2 regions of the Streptomyces sp. AK08-02 genome follow, and region 2 is predicted to be linked to the other one. Evidence: riboswitches for the same ligand, from Rfam matches in the RefSeq annotation. Region 2 holds a riboswitch; the other holds the start of a gene.
What was found. Region 2 has a riboswitch for S-adenosylmethionine ahead of PV734_RS02865 (putative leader peptide). Riboswitches for the same ligand answer to the same signal wherever they lie in the genome.
Positions count from the first base shown of each region.

Region 1: another riboswitch for S-adenosylmethionine. It lies ahead of PV734_RS33495 (aminotransferase class V-fold PLP-dependent enzyme); the one in region 2 lies ahead of PV734_RS02865 (putative leader peptide).

Region 1 covers NZ_JARAZV010000017.1:247,462-254,685, forward strand. Annotated here, with positions in the region: gene PV734_RS33475 (NYN domain-containing protein) at 1-1,115, opposite strand, end outside; gene PV734_RS33480 (hypothetical protein) at 1,155-1,394, opposite strand; gene PV734_RS33485 (rhomboid family intramembrane serine protease) at 1,554-2,297, shown strand; gene PV734_RS33490 (Lrp/AsnC ligand binding domain-containing protein) at 2,294-2,575, shown strand; gene PV734_RS33495 (aminotransferase class V-fold PLP-dependent enzyme) at 2,704-4,065, opposite strand; SAM riboswitch class IV at 4,239-4,356, opposite strand; gene trpD (anthranilate phosphoribosyltransferase) at 4,446-5,510, opposite strand; gene PV734_RS33505 (cytochrome bc complex cytochrome b subunit) at 5,657-7,224, opposite strand, start outside.
Region 2 covers NZ_JARAZV010000001.1:641,641-648,864, reverse strand. Annotated here, with positions in the region: partial or broken gene PV734_RS02885 (GNAT family N-acetyltransferase) at 1-27, opposite strand, end outside; gene PV734_RS02880 (ABC transporter substrate-binding protein) at 127-1,152, opposite strand; gene PV734_RS02875 (amino acid ABC transporter ATP-binding protein) at 1,242-2,036, opposite strand; gene PV734_RS02870 (amino acid ABC transporter permease) at 2,033-3,064, opposite strand; SAM riboswitch class IV at 3,602-3,711, shown strand; gene PV734_RS02865 (putative leader peptide) at 3,746-3,862, shown strand; gene PV734_RS02860 (ABC transporter ATP-binding protein) at 4,187-5,746, shown strand; gene PV734_RS02855 (DUF1684 domain-containing protein) at 5,743-6,567, shown strand; partial or broken gene PV734_RS02850 (LLM class flavin-dependent oxidoreductase) at 6,642-7,224, shown strand, end outside.

The DNA.
Region 1 (7,224 bases), on a different contig from region 2:
TCGAAGACACAGGTCATCTCGGCCCCGGTCTGCGCGGCGAGCTGCGACAGCTGCCCCAGCAGCCGGAGCCGCTGCTTCTCCAACGGCATCTGCGGATAGCCGGTCTTCGTCACGTTGTAGCCGTCGACGACCAGATGCGCCTGCGGCAGCGCCAGCAACTGGTCGAGAATCGCCGGATCGTTCTCGGACAGCGCCCTGGCGGCGATGTCCTTCGGCGTCATCCGCCCCGGCTCGACCGCGTCCACGGTCTCGGCGGGACGCACCGACACCGGCGGCAGCGCCAGCTCCCGCCGCAGCCCCTGCGCCGCGTCGAGCACGGTGTCCAGCAGCAGCCGTACGCGCATGTCCTCGACGCTGCGCCCTTCCCGGGCGGCCCGTCTGCTGGCCTCCAGCGCGGCCTCGACCTCGGTCAGCCGCCCCTTGAGCCGCCGTGCCTCACTCTCCGCCGCGGAGACCTGTGTGTGCCCGTCGGTGCGTACGGTCTCCATCTCGGCGTGCACCTTGCGCAGGGCCGCCTCGCCGCGCTTGACGTCACTGAGGGCCGCGCGCAGCTTTCGGTGCAGCGACTCGGTTTCCTTCTTGGCCGACTCCAGCTCCGCGCGCAGCCGCTCGGTCTCCGTACGGGTCTGTCCCCGGGCGACGGCCAGTTCCTCGCGCAGCCGCTCCAGCTCGGCCCGGCTCTCGTCGTCGGCGCGCTCGGCGTCGGCGCGCTGCGCCTCCTCGCCGGCCGCGGTGACGAGCTTCACCCAGCCCGTGGGGCGCAGCACATAGGCCGCGGCGGCCACGTCCAGCGGATCGGCGGCCGGGGGCGGCGAACCGGCGTCGAGAGCGCCCGCCAGCTCCGGCTGGGCCTCCCTCAGCTTCTCCCCGATGCGCTGCCGGAACAGCGTGTCGGTCTCCAGTGCGGCGGCCATCGCGTTGCCGGCGAACTTGGCCCGCCGGTTGGGCGCGAACCGCGCGTACTGCCGCAGCTGGGCGGGCAGTTCGGCGACGGTGAGTCCGCCGAACCCGTCGGAGACGATCTGCACGACGCGCCTGCGCACGCCGTCGGGCAGCGGGCGGTCGAGCACCTCGGCGGCGCCGTCGCCCGGCTCCCCGCCTGTGGTCTCCACCATCCGTCACCCCAACCGATTCCGGTGCGGGGCCGGCTCCTGTCAGGAGCCGGCGCCCGGCCTGTCCACGAGTTCCACCTGATCCACGGCGTTGCACCAACGGCAGCGCACCGACTCGATGGTCTCACTGACCACCTCGCGCTCCTCCACCTTGGGATCTCCCGCGAGGTCGAGGTGCACGTACTCCACGACCTTCGAGGAGCGGGTCACGTCGAAACGCGTGAGGTTGCCGCAGAGAGCACAGCGCCACCGGGTCGTGTCGGTCGGCAGAGGAACCGTCATCGTGGATATGTTCGCTTTCCTTCTAGTATCCGTGCTGCGCCAGATTGCCTGGAGCGTGTGGCTCGTAACCCTAAGGCCTGGCGGGTACCCACCGCCCGTCCGTCCACAGCGGCGAGGCGGTCTGTGCTGTTCAGTCCTGTTACGTCATGCTCTGTGTCCATGATCGGCGAGTTCGAAAAGTGGCGTACGACGGTCCGCAGCTCGGTCCGCGCCCGGTCGGCGCCGGTGACGTACGGGCTGATCGCCGTCTGCTGTCTGCTCTTCGTCATCGGCCCCGCCTCGGGCCTCAACCCGGGCTACGGCACCGGGGACGCCCTGCTGGCCGCCCAGCGGGCCTACTTCCGCCGCTGGGGCGTGGTCCCCGCCGACCTCTTCACCGGCGCCCCGCGAGCCACACTGACCCCCGCCACGGCACTGTTCGTGCACGGCAGCTGGGTCCACCTGCTGGGCAACATGCTCTTCCTCTACGTCTTCGGCGCGATGACCGAGGAACGCCTCGGCCACCTGGAGTTCGCCCTCTTCTACGTGGGCTGCGGCTGTCTCGCCCTGCTGGGTTACGCCGCCGCCAACGCCGACTCGCAGCAGACGCTGGTGGGGGCGTCCGGCGCGATCTCGGCGATCCTGGGCGCGTTCCTGTACCTGTTCCCCGGCGCCCGCGTCACGAGCCTCCTGCCGTTCCTCTTCTTCCTGCCGCTGCGCTTCCCGGCCTGGCTGACCCTGCCGTTCTGGGCGACCCTCCAGTGGGTGGCGGCGGGCCGGGCCTCCTCCGGGCCGGGGGTGGCGTATCTGGCGCACGTGGTGGGGTTCGGGCTCGGCTTCGCCTACGCGTGGGTGCGATATCGCCGTACGACTAGAGTGAGGCCCGCCCCAGCGACGGCCACCGAGGGAGAGAACCAGCCGTGATCACCGCGATCGTGCTCATCAGGACCAGCGTGGACCGGATCCCCGAGATCGCGGAACGGATCGCCGCGCTGGAGTCCGTCAGCGAGGTCTTCTCCGTGACGGGCACGTACGACCTGATCGCCATGGTCCGGGTGAAGCGGCACGAGGACCTCGCCGAGGTCATCCCCGGCAGCATCAGCAAGATCCCGGGCGTGGAGGGCACGGACACCCACGTGGCGTTCCGGACGTACTCCCAGCACGACCTGGAGGCGGCGTTCGCGATCGGCCTCGACAGCTGACCTCTCCAGCCCGTCCGGCACCCCCCAGCCCGTCCGGCGTTTGAGGACGAGGCCGTTCAGGCCGAAAGGGGGGTCTGGGGGCGCAGCCCCCAGGGACAGGATGGGACGGGTAAGGGCGGCGGGGGCGATCAAACCGCCGGCACGCAGCGCCCGTCCTCGGTCCGGTACTGCCAACGCGCCCCGTCCCGCACAAGCTCCTTCACCGCACCCACGAACCGCTCCACATGCTCGTCAGGCGTCCCCGCCCCGAAGCTGACCCGGATCGCGTTGAGTGACTTCTCCCCGGGGGCGGCCTCAGGGGCGCCGCACTCTCCCTGGCTCTGCGGGTCACTGCCCAGCAGCGTCCGCACCAGCGGGTGCGCGCAGAACAGCCCGTCCCGCACCCCGATCCCGTACTCCGCGGAGAGCGCCGCGGCGAAGTGCGAGCTGTTCCAGCCCTCGACGACGAACGAGATGACGCCGACGCGCGGGGCGTCGTCCCCGAACAGCGAGAGCACCCTGACCTCGGGCACCTCGGCCAGTCCCGCCCGCACGGTGTCGATCAGCCGCTGCTCCCGGGCCACCAGCGAGTCGAAGCCGGCCGCGGTGAGGGCCTTGCAGGCGGCGGCGATCGAGTAGGCGCCGATGACGTTCGGCGAGCCGGCCTCGTGCCGGGCGGCGGTGTCGTGCCACTCCACGTCCACTCCCCCGTCCGTGCGCCGCGTGACCTTGCGGCTGGCGCCGCCGCCCGCGAGGTACGGCTCGGCGGCGCGCAGCCAGTCGGCGCGGCCGGCCAGGACACCGGACCCGAAGGGCGCGTACAGCTTGTGGCCGGAGAAGGCGACCCAGTCGACGTCCAGGTCCTGGACGGAGACCGGGTGGTGCGGGGCGAGCTGGGCGGCGTCCAGGACGATCCGGGCGCCGTGGGCGTGGGCGGCGGCGGCCAGCTCCCGTACGGGCCACAGCTCGCCGGTGACGTTCGAGGCGCCGGTGACGCAGACGAGGGCCGGGCCCTGCGGGTCTCGGGCCGCGAGGGCCTCCCGCAGGGTGGTGACGGCCTGCTCGGGGGTGCGCGGGGCGTTGAGGTAGGTGACCTGGGCGTCCCGCCAGGGCAGCAGCGAGGCGTGGTGCTCGGTCTCGAAGACGAAGACCTGGCAGCCGTCGGGGAGGGCGGCGGCGAGCAGGTTCAGGGAGTCGGTGGTGGACCGGGTGAAGATCAGCTGGTCGTCGGCGCGGCAGTCCAGGAACTCCGTGACCGTCCTGCGGGCGTTCTCGAAGAGGTCCGTCGACAGCTGGGAGAGGTAGCCGGCACCCCGGTGGACGCTGCCGTAGTAGGGCGCGTACGCGGCCACGTCGTCCCAGACCCGCTGGAGCGCCGGGGCGCTGGCGGCGTAGTCGAGCGCGGCGTAGGTGACCTCGCCGCCGGTGACGAGCGGGACGGTGACATCGCTGCCCAGAACGGACAGGGGGGCACAAACGACCCGGTCGGTGGCAACGGTGGAGACAGACATGGCGAACTCCCGTGAGAGGCAAGAGGAATCGCTGTGCGAGCGGACATGGCTCAGCACAGGAAAGATGCGGAACGGATGAAAGGGGTGCGCGGAGGCGGGGCTCGGCAGCCCTATCGCATTCGCTTGCTCACGGAAGACTCCCTCGAACGACCAGGACCCCTGGTGTCGAGAGGGGCCCGCGCTTGCCGTAAGCCTTGCTGCCTACGGCCTGGTCTTCATCCCGGGGCACCCCGCCACGGACGGAGGGTTGCCGGACAGTCGGCCGGGGCCTCATGACTGTCACTCATGACCTGGTACAGAACGTAACGGAGGTGATCGGCGTCCCGCAACCCGTGTCCGGATCGCGGGACGCTCCTCGCCAGGGAACTTCTGTGCGAGGGCTACGCGTTGCTGGCCGCCGACCACCGCTCCAGCGTCTTCTTCGCCGCCCCCGAGTCGATGGCCTCGGCGGCCTTCGCCATCCCGGCGCCGATCTGCTCGGCCAGGGATCCCGGGCCGGGGTCCAGCGCCACCAGCGCCGCCGCCGAGTTGAGCAGCACGGCATCCCGTACGGGCCCGGTCTCGCCGTCGAGGAGCCGCCGGGCGACCGCCGCGTTGTACGAGGCGTCACCGCCGCGCAGGGCCTCCACCGGGACCAGTTCGATACCGACGTCGCGCGGGTCGAAGGTCTCCTCCGTCACCTTGCCGTCCCGGACGACCCATACGCGGGACGTGGCGGTGATCGTCAGTTCGTCGAGTCCGTCGTCGCCCCGGAACACCAGGGACGAGTTGCCGCGTTCGGCGAAGACACCGGCGACGATGGGTGCCATCCGGGGGTCGGCGACCCCGACCGCCTGCGCCCTGACCTTCGCCGGGTTGGTCAGCGGGCCCAGGATGTTGAAGACCGTCCGGATGCCCAACTGGCCGCGCGCGGCGCCCACATGACGCATCGCCGGATGGAACCTGGCCGCGAAGCAGAAGGTGATCCCGGCCTCCTCGGCGACCTCGGCCACGCGCTTCGGGGTCAGCTCCAGGTTGACCCCGAGCTGCCCCAGCACATCCGACGCGCCGGAGGCCGAGGAGGCCGCCCGGTTGCCGTGCTTGACGACCTTGGCGCCCGTGCCGGCGATGACGATCGCCGACATGGTGGAGATGTTGACCGTGTTGGCGCCGTCGCCGCCGGTGCCGACGATGTCGACGGTCGGCCCCGGCACCTCGATGACGTTGGCGTGCTCGTACATCGCCTGGACGAACCCGGCGATCTCCTGGACGGTCTCGCCCTTGGCCCGCAGCGCGACCACGAACCCGGCGATCTGCGCGTCGGTCGCCTCGCCCCGCATGATCAGGTTCATCGCCCAGGCGGTGTCGGCGGCGGTCAGGTCGTGGCCGTCGAGCAGGCCGTTCAGCACGCGGGGCCAGGAACGGACCGCCGCGGTGTCGCCTCCGGCGGGGTTCACAGCGCTCATCTGCCGCTCCTGGGTCGGTCCGGCGGGACTCTCCGCGGGACTCCTGGTAGGGAATGGGGACACCCTATCCAGCCCGGCGACACGACGAAGGGCCCCGTCCGAGGTACGGACGGGGCCCTTCTGCCGTGTGTGGCGAAGCGAGGTGATCAGTGGTGGCCGTGGCCGCTCGTGATCTCCTTGTACTCCTCGACGGTGGGCTTGGCGATCTGGTTGTCCTCGCCGTAGTACGACTTACTGAGCTTGGCGCGCAGCTTCTCCACGCCCTTCACCTTGCGCTCGACGCCGTTCTCGTCGACGGTCGAGCCGATCAGGGCCGGCGCGTACTGCTCGTGCGCGGTGAGCGTGTGCAGGGCCTCCTGGCTGAGCGGCTCGTGCACCTCGATGAACTCACCGTGCGGCAGGCGCTTGATGATGCCCGACTCGCGGCCGTGCAGCACCTTGTCCTTGTCGCGGCGCTGGAGGCCGAGGCAGATCCGCTTGGTGACGATGAACGCGATGACCGGCCCGACGAAGAAGGAGATCCGCACGAACCAGGTGATCGCGTTGAGCGACAGGTGGAAGTGCGTGGCCCAGAGGTCGTTCCCACCACCGATCAGCAGCACCATGTACCAGGTGATCCACGCGACACCGAACGCCGTACGCGTCGGCGCGTTGCGCGGGCGGTCCAGGATGTGGTGCTCGCTCTTGTCGCCGGTGATCCAGGACTCGATGAACGGGTAGACCGCGATCACGACGAGGACCATCGGGAAGACGATCGTCAGCGGGATGAACACACCCGGGGCGAACGTGTGCCCCCAGATGTTGAACTCCCAGCCCGGCATGACACGGATCAGACCCTCGGAGAAGCCCATGTACCAGTCGGGCTGGGCGCCGGTCGACACCTGGTCCGGCCGGTAGGGACCCATGGCCCAGATCGGGTTGATCGAGGCGATGGCCGCGATGACCGCGATGACACCGAAGACCAGGAAGAAGAAGCCTCCGGCCTTCGCCATGTAGACCGGCAGCAACGGCATACCGACGACGTTGTTGTTGGTCTTTCCGGGGCCCGCGAACTGCGTGTGCTTGTGGTAGAAGACCAGGATCAGGTGGGCCACCATCAGCCCGAGCATGATGCCCGGCAGCACCAGGATGTGGATCGAGTAGAAGCGGGCCACGAAGTCGCCGCCCGGGAACTCGCCGCCGAAGAGGAAGAACGACATGTACGTGCCCACGACCGGCACGGACAGGATCGCGCCCTCCATGAAGCGCACACCGGTGCCGGAGAGCAGGTCGTCCGGGAGCGAGTAGCCGGTGAACCCGGTGAACATGCCCAGGACGAACAGCAGGAACCCGAACAGCCAGTTGACCTCGCGGGGCTTGCGGAACGCACCCGTGAAGAACACGCGCATCATGTGCACGAACATGCCGGCGAGGAAGATCAGCGCCGCCCAGTGGTGGATCTGCCGGATCAGCAGACCACCGCGCACATCGAACGAGATGTGCATGGTCGAGTTGAACGCCTCGGACATCAGCTGGCCCTGCAGCGGGATGTAGCTGCCGTGGTACTCCACCTCGTTCATCGACGGGTGGAAGAACAGCGTCAGATACACACCCGTGAGGATGATGATGATGAAGCTGTACATGCAGACTTCACCGAGCATGAACGACCAGTGGTCGGGGAAGATCTTGCGCATGTTGGCCTTGGCCAGGGAGTAGATCCCCAGCCGGCCGTCGG
Region 2 (7,224 bases):
CGTGGCGTGGTGGACGCTGGTGGACATGTCGGTGCGAGTCTCCGTATCTGAAGCGCGACTCTGGAACGCGGTCGGGCGCGGCCGGGACTCCGCCGCCACGGGCGGAGTCCCTGGGACGGGTGAGGATCAGGAGTTGTCGAGCGGCAACCCGGGCGGGTTGACCTGGGACGTGCTGACGGCCTCGTTGGAGAGGTTCCAGGCAGCGAGCCACTTGGCGTAACTGCCGTTCTTGATCAGCTGGTTGATCGCGTCCGCGATCGGCTTGGCCAGCCCGCTGTCCTTCTTCGCGGTGGCCGCGATGAGACCCTGCAGCGACGCTCCCGCACCGGAGAACTTGCCCGCGTTGCGGGTCGGGTTGGGTGTCTTGGCGACCTGGGTGATGTGGTAGGCGATACCGGGGTTGGGGCCGAAGTAGGCGTCGATCTTCCCGCTGGACAGCGCCAGGTAGAGGCTGTTGTTGTCCTGGAAGTACTTGACGTTGAGCTTCTTGCCCTCCTTCTCCAGCTTCGCCTTCCACTCCAGCAGGATCTTCTCCTGGTTGGTGCCGGCGCCCACCGAGACGGTCTGGCCCGCGAGATTCTCGTAGTTGTCGTCGAAGTTCCAGGTGCTCTTGTTCAACACCTCGAAGGCGAGGTTGTCCTGCCGGTAGGAGGCGAACTCGTACTTCTTCTTGCGCTCCTCTGTGTCGGTGACGTTCGAGAACGCCACGTCGACCTTGCCGCTGTCGATCCCGACGAACAGGTTCTCCCAGGTCGAGTTCTTCACCTCCGGCTTCAGCCCGAGAACCGCGGCCACCAGCCGTCCGAGATCGGGTTCGGCACCGGTGAGGGTCTTCTGGTCGTCGCCCACGTACGCCAGCGGCGGGAACCCGGAGGGCAGCGCACCGAGCCCGATGACCAGCTTGCCGCTCTCGGCGACCTTCTTGGGCAGCTCGGCGCTGATCGACTTCACCTCGGTGACCTTCAGCTGGGTCTCCTTGGCCGCACCGTTGGAGAGGGCGCCGACGGTCACCGTCCCGGCCGGCGCGCTGTCGGTCCTGGTAGCGGCGTCGCTGTCGCCTCCGCAGGCGGCGAGTCCCGCGGCGAGAGAGACGACGGCTGCGGACGCGGTGACGCCGCGGTGGAATCTGCTGCGGAGGCTGAGGGTGCGCATGGCTGTCCTTGGTTTCCTTGTCGGTTGTGCGGCGAGGGTGTGGGGGCGGTCCGGGCGGACCGCGAGCTTGAGGAGGAGAGCCCGGTGGGTCAGAGGACCTTGCTCAGGAAGTCCCTGGTCCGCTCCTGTTTCGGGTGGTCCAACACCTCATCGGGCGGGCCCTGTTCGACGATCCGGCCGGCGTCCATGAAGACCACCCGGTCGGCGATCTCACGGGCGAAGCCGACCTCGTGGGTGACGATGACGAGGGTGGTGCCGCTGCCGGCCAGGTCCTTGATGACGGCCTGTACCTCGCCGACCAGTTCGGGGTCGAGGGCGGAGGTCGGCTCGTCGAAGAGGATGACGCCGGGGCGCAGGGCGAGGGCACGGGCGATGGCCACGCGCTGCTGCTGGCCGCCCGACAACTGCCGTGGATAGGCGGCCACCTTGTCGGCCAGGCCGACCCGGTCCAGGAGTTCACGGGCGAGTTCGGCGGCCTGATCCCTGCCGAGCCTGCCGGTCGCCACCGGAGCAGCGGCCACGTTGTCGAGCACGGTCAGGTGCGGAAAGAGGTTGAAGTTCTGGAAGACGAAGCCGATACGGCTGCGCTGGGTGAGGATCGTCCGCTCGCTGAGCTCCTTCAGACGGTCACCGTGCCTGCGTACGCCGATCAGCTCGCCGTTGACGCTGACGTGGCCGATCTCGGGCTTCTCCAGGTGGTTGATCACCCTGAGCAGGGTGGACTTGCCCGAGCCGGACGGGCCGAGGATCACGGTGACCTCGCCGGGCCGCACGGTCAGGTCGACTCCGTTCAACACCCGGTGGGTGCCGTACCACTTGTGCACATCGTGCACCTCGACGGTGGCGGCCGTGGCCGGCGTGGCGTCGAGCGTCCCGGCGGTCATACGGCGGCCTCCTTGCGGATGCGGGCGTGGAGGTCGGTGACCCCGGTCCGCAGCTTCTGCAACGGTGTGGGCGGCAGGGTGCGGGTGGCGCCCCGGGCGTAGTACCGCTCGACGTAGAACTGGACGACGGACACGACGCTGGTGAGGATCAGGTACCAGACGGTGGCGACCAGCAGCAGCGGCACGATGTCGCCCGGGTAGGTGCTGCCCATGCTCTGCACGCTGCCGAAGAGGTCGAGCAGGGACACGTAGAAGACCAGCGAGGTGCCCTTGATCAGGCCGATCAGCTGGTTGACGTAGTTCGGGGTGATGGAGCGCAGCGCCTGCGGGAAGACGATCTTCGCGAACTGGTACCGCTTCGGCAGGCCGAGGGCGGAAGCCGCCTCGTGCTGGCCCTGGTCGACGGAGAGGATGCCGCCGCGGACGACCTCCGCCGCGTAGGCCGCCTCGTTGAGGCTGAGGCCGACGACGGCGACGACCATGTCGGTGGCGAGCCGCGACTCGTCGAAGGTGAAGAACGCCGGGCCGAAGGGGACACCCAGGCTCAGCGTCTGGTACAGCGCGCTGAAGTTGTAGAGGAAGAGCAGGACGACGATGAGCGGCACCGAGCGGAACAGCCAGATGTAGACCCAGCTCACGGCGCGCAGTACGGGGCTCCCGGAAAGCCGGGCCAGGGCGAGGAAGATGCCTCCGAGCAGGCCCAACACCGCGCTGTAGGCGGCTACTTCGAGGGTGATGAGCAGGCCGTCGAGGATCGTCGGGCGCAGGAACCAGTACTGGAACCGGTCCCACTGGTAGAAGGGGTTGGTCGCCAGCCCGTGGGCGATCTGGGCGACCAGTACGAGGACGACGGCCGTGAGGATCCAGCGGCCGGGACGCCGGATCGGAAGGACTCGCTGCGCGGCGAGGGGCTTCGGTGCGGCCGGGGTGTCGATGGTGTCCCGGGTCTCCGGGGTGTCGGGGCGGGGGATCGCCTCGGTGGGCGGCGCTGATCCGGGGGACACAGCGACGCCGGGAGTTTCGCTCATGGAGGGCTCCAGCGGTTTTGGACACCCAGAACCGCGGAGGCGGCAGCACCGCGCCGCCCGGGAGCGGCTCGGCACGAGGCGGCGCACGGGGTACACGCGGAACGGGGGCTGGGCGGGGAGAGAGCACACCGCGAACGCGGTGGTCGTCGACGAGTCGGAGACTCGGAGAAAGCGGAGGCTCGGGAACAGAGCCTCAGAACGCCGTCAGCCTCGACAGAGGGTGCGGCAAGTGGCCGTACAGAGTGCGCTGTTGACGCGCAGCAGGTCGACGGAGCGGTCCGTGCACAGCAGGACGCGGCTGAGGCGCCGCGGTGCGGTCGTCCCGTCAGCTGCGTGCATCGCTGCCACCATCACTTCTCCGGCCCTGGGGCATCTTGGTCTGCGCCGCAAGTTAGGCATGTCCCAATTGGGGATGTCAATGCGAGTGACCATCAGGTGAGACGGCTGACTCGGGCCGCCCTGGCGGCGGCATGCGAGCTGCGTCCTGCCGCCGCATGGCGTTGACGGATCACGGCGGCGATAGGTAGCGTTTCAAATGGCATTGAGTGTCAGCATCAAGCCCTGGCTAGCTGACCGGCAACCCTCCGACGCGGTGGGGTGCTCCAGGTGAAGGCCCGGCCAGGTCGCCGACCCGGCAAGCGCGTGGCCCCGTGACAGGGGTCCGGACATGGAGGAACGAGCGTGCCGCACAGCAGCGTCTCAAGCCCCTCCGTCGCGACTGTGGCAGCTCGTTCCCGGTTCTCCCGGCGACGACACATCGACCTGCAGCGCATTTCCAGTTGCCTGTGTCGCGGCTGACCACGTCCCACAGCTGACTGCCGACGTCCGGCGTCGGCACCTCTGGGTTCGAACCCGCAGCGGGCTTCCCGCTCCTCCTTCTCGGCCTCTCCTCATCCGGGCTCTTCCTTCGCCTCTTCGCGCGGTGTCGTCGTCCCCTGGGCCCGACACCGTCCACGCATCTCCATTGGTCCGCACGCACCCGTGCGCGCCGACTTCCGAGTAGGAGAAACCTTTCCGTGACAGCGCATCCGGATTCCCGTCCCGGCCCCCGATGGGCCGCGTTGACCGCACTCCTCACCACCGGCGTGCTGCTGACCGCGTGCTCGTCCGGCAGCAGCACCAGTGACCGCGGTGGTCGGCGAGTCCGGATCGGGCAAGAGCACGACCGCGCACGCGATCGTCCGGCTCCTCACGGCGAACGGCGGCATCGACGCCGGGACGGTCCGCTTCGGGCGGCACGACCTCACCACGCTGTCGGAGCAGGAGCTGCGCACCGTACGCGGGGCGCAGATCGGCCTGGTGCCCCAGGACCCCACGGTGTCGCTGAACCCGGTCAAACGCATCGGTGAGCAGGTCGCCGAAGTGCTGCGCATCCACCAGTTGGCGACCCGCCGCTCCGCCCCGGCGGACGCGACAGCGATCCTGGACCGGGCCGGGCTGCCCGACGCGGCCACCCGCGCCCGGCAGTACCCGCACGAGCTGTCCGGCGGGATGCGGCAGCGCGCCCTGATCGCCGTCGCCATCGCCGGCCGTCCCAAGCTGATCATCGCGGACGAGCCCACGAGCGCACTGGACGTCACCGTGCAACGGGTCATCCTCGACCATCTCCAGCACCTCACCGAGGAGTTGGGCACGGCGGTGCTGCTGGTGACGCACGATCTCGGCGTCGCCGCCGACCGGGCGCAGCGGATCGTCGTCATGTCCGAGGGGCGGGTCGTCGAGTCCGGCCCGACCCGTGACATCCTCGGCAACCCTCAGCACGAGTACACCCGGCGACTGCTGGCGAGTGCGCCGAGCCTGGCCACCGCACGCCCCCGGGTCACGGTCACCGCCCCGTCCGCTCCCGGGACGGCGCCGCTGGTCGAGGTGCGCAACGCGGTCAAGGAGTTCCGGCTCCCCCGTGCCGCAGGCTCGGCCCGTACCCTGCGCGCGGTCGACGACGTCAGCTTCACCCTGCACCGGGGCCGCACGCTGGCCCTGGTCGGCGAGTCCGGTTCCGGGAAGTCGACCACCGCCCGACTGGTGCTGCGGCTGACCGACGCGACCTCCGGCCGCATCGTGTTCGACGGCACTGACGTCACGAACGCGCGCGGGGCGCGGACACGGCAGTTGCGCCGCCGGGCCCAGCTCGTCTACCAGAACCCGTACGCCTCGCTGGACCCGAGGTTCTCCATCGGCGAGGTCATCACCGAGCCACTGCGCGCTTTCAGGGTCGGTGACCGCGCCTCCCGGCTCGCGCGGGCGGGTGAGCTGCTCGACCGGGTCGCGCTGCCCCAGTCGATGCTGGAGCGCCGCCCGGCGGAGCTGTCCGGCGGTCAGCGGCAGCGCGTCGCGATAGCGCGCGCCCTGGCGCTCTCCCCCGACCTGGTGGTGTGCGACGAACCGGTGTCGGCGCTCGACGTGTCCGTCCAGTCCCAGGTACTCGAACTGCTCGCCGAACTGCAGGCCGACACCGGGGTGGCGTACCTGTTCATCTCGCACGACCTGGCCGTCGTGCGCCAGATCGCGCACCATGTCGCCGTGATGCGCTCCGGCCGTGTCGTCGAGACGGGCACCGCCGAGGAACTCTTCACCCGCCCCCGCCACGACTACACCCGCGAACTGCTCGCGGCGATTCCCGGCGGCCGATACACCACCGCCACCGTCGAACCACTCGAAGAGGAAGCGAAGGAAAACGCATGACCGTTCAGGACTCCACCACAGATCTGGCCGCCTTCACCCACGACTGGCAGGAGTGGCACACCGGGCAGGAGACACGGCTCGCCGACCCGCACGGGTTCCTCGCCGTCACCGGCCTGCACTGGCTCGCCCACGAGCCGCAGCGCTTCCCGGACGCTCCGGGCGCCTGGTCGACCGGTGCCGACGGGGTCGTGGTGGTCCTCGACGAGGGTGAGGAACTGGTCGTCGACGGCAGCCCCGTCCACGGCGAGCACTCCTTCGGGGTGATCCCGGAGCGCGGCGGAGTCAACGCCGTCTGGGGCGACGCCGTGATCGAGGTGGCCAAGCGCGGCGGACACGACATCGTCCGTCCCCGGCACCCGGACAATCCGCTGCGCACCGCGTTCACCGGCACGCCCGCCTACGCCCCGCACCCCCGCTGGGCGGTGACCGGCCGCTACACGGCTTTCGACGAGCCGCGGCCGACGACCGTGGGCGCGGCGGTCGAGGGCCTTGAGCACGTGTACGACGCACCGGGCCGGATCGAGTTCGAGCTGGACGGTCGTCCTCTGGCCCTTACGGCGTTCCCCGGACACGGCCCGGGCAGTCTGCTGGTGCTGTTCACCGACGCGACCTCGGGGGTCACCACCTACGCCGCGAACCGGGCCCTCTCCCTGGGTGCGCCCGCCGCCGACGGCACGGTCGTCCTGGACTTCAACCGGGCGACCAACCTGCCCTGCGCCTACACCGACCTGGCCACCTGCCCGCTGCCGCCGGCCGAGAACCGACTGCCCGTGGCGATCGAGGCCGGAGAGAGGCTCCCGCGCGAACGCGGCGGTTCCTGAGCGGTCGGCACCACCGGGACGACCCCGAGAAGACCCCGACCCGACCAGGACCGGACCAGGACGGAAATCGCCGTATGAGCACCCCCTCGATCAGTTCGCTGGCCTTTCTCACCCCGGGCAACTTCGCCGACGACGACCCGTACACGGGTCTGGAGGAGACACTCCAGCTGTTCGAGTACGGCGAACGGCTCGGCTTCGACGGTGCGTGGATCAGGCAACGCCATCTCGAACACGGTGTCGGCTCGGCCGCGGTCTTCCTCGCCGCGGCCGGGCAGCGCACCGAACGGGTGATCTGGCCCTGGCCGATGTCCTGTCCCGGGGCCGGCTCCAGGTCGGTGTCAGCACCGGCATGCCGCACGCCGACCTCCTCGGCGACCTGGTGCACGACGGGGACTGGCGCGCCTTCGACCTGTCGTACGGCAGGATCGTCCGCGTCCTCGGCCATCTGCGCGGCGACTACCTCGGCGGCCCGGACACGGTGATCCAGTCTCCCGGCAACACCCAGCGGCCACGCCTGCAGCCGCACAACCCGGGCCTGGCGCACCGGGTCTGGTACGGCGGCGGCAGTCTGCGTTCGGCCCGCTGGGCCGGCGAGCACGGTCTGAACCTGCTCAGCGGCAACATCGTCACCGGCGAGGGCACCGACGACTTCACCAC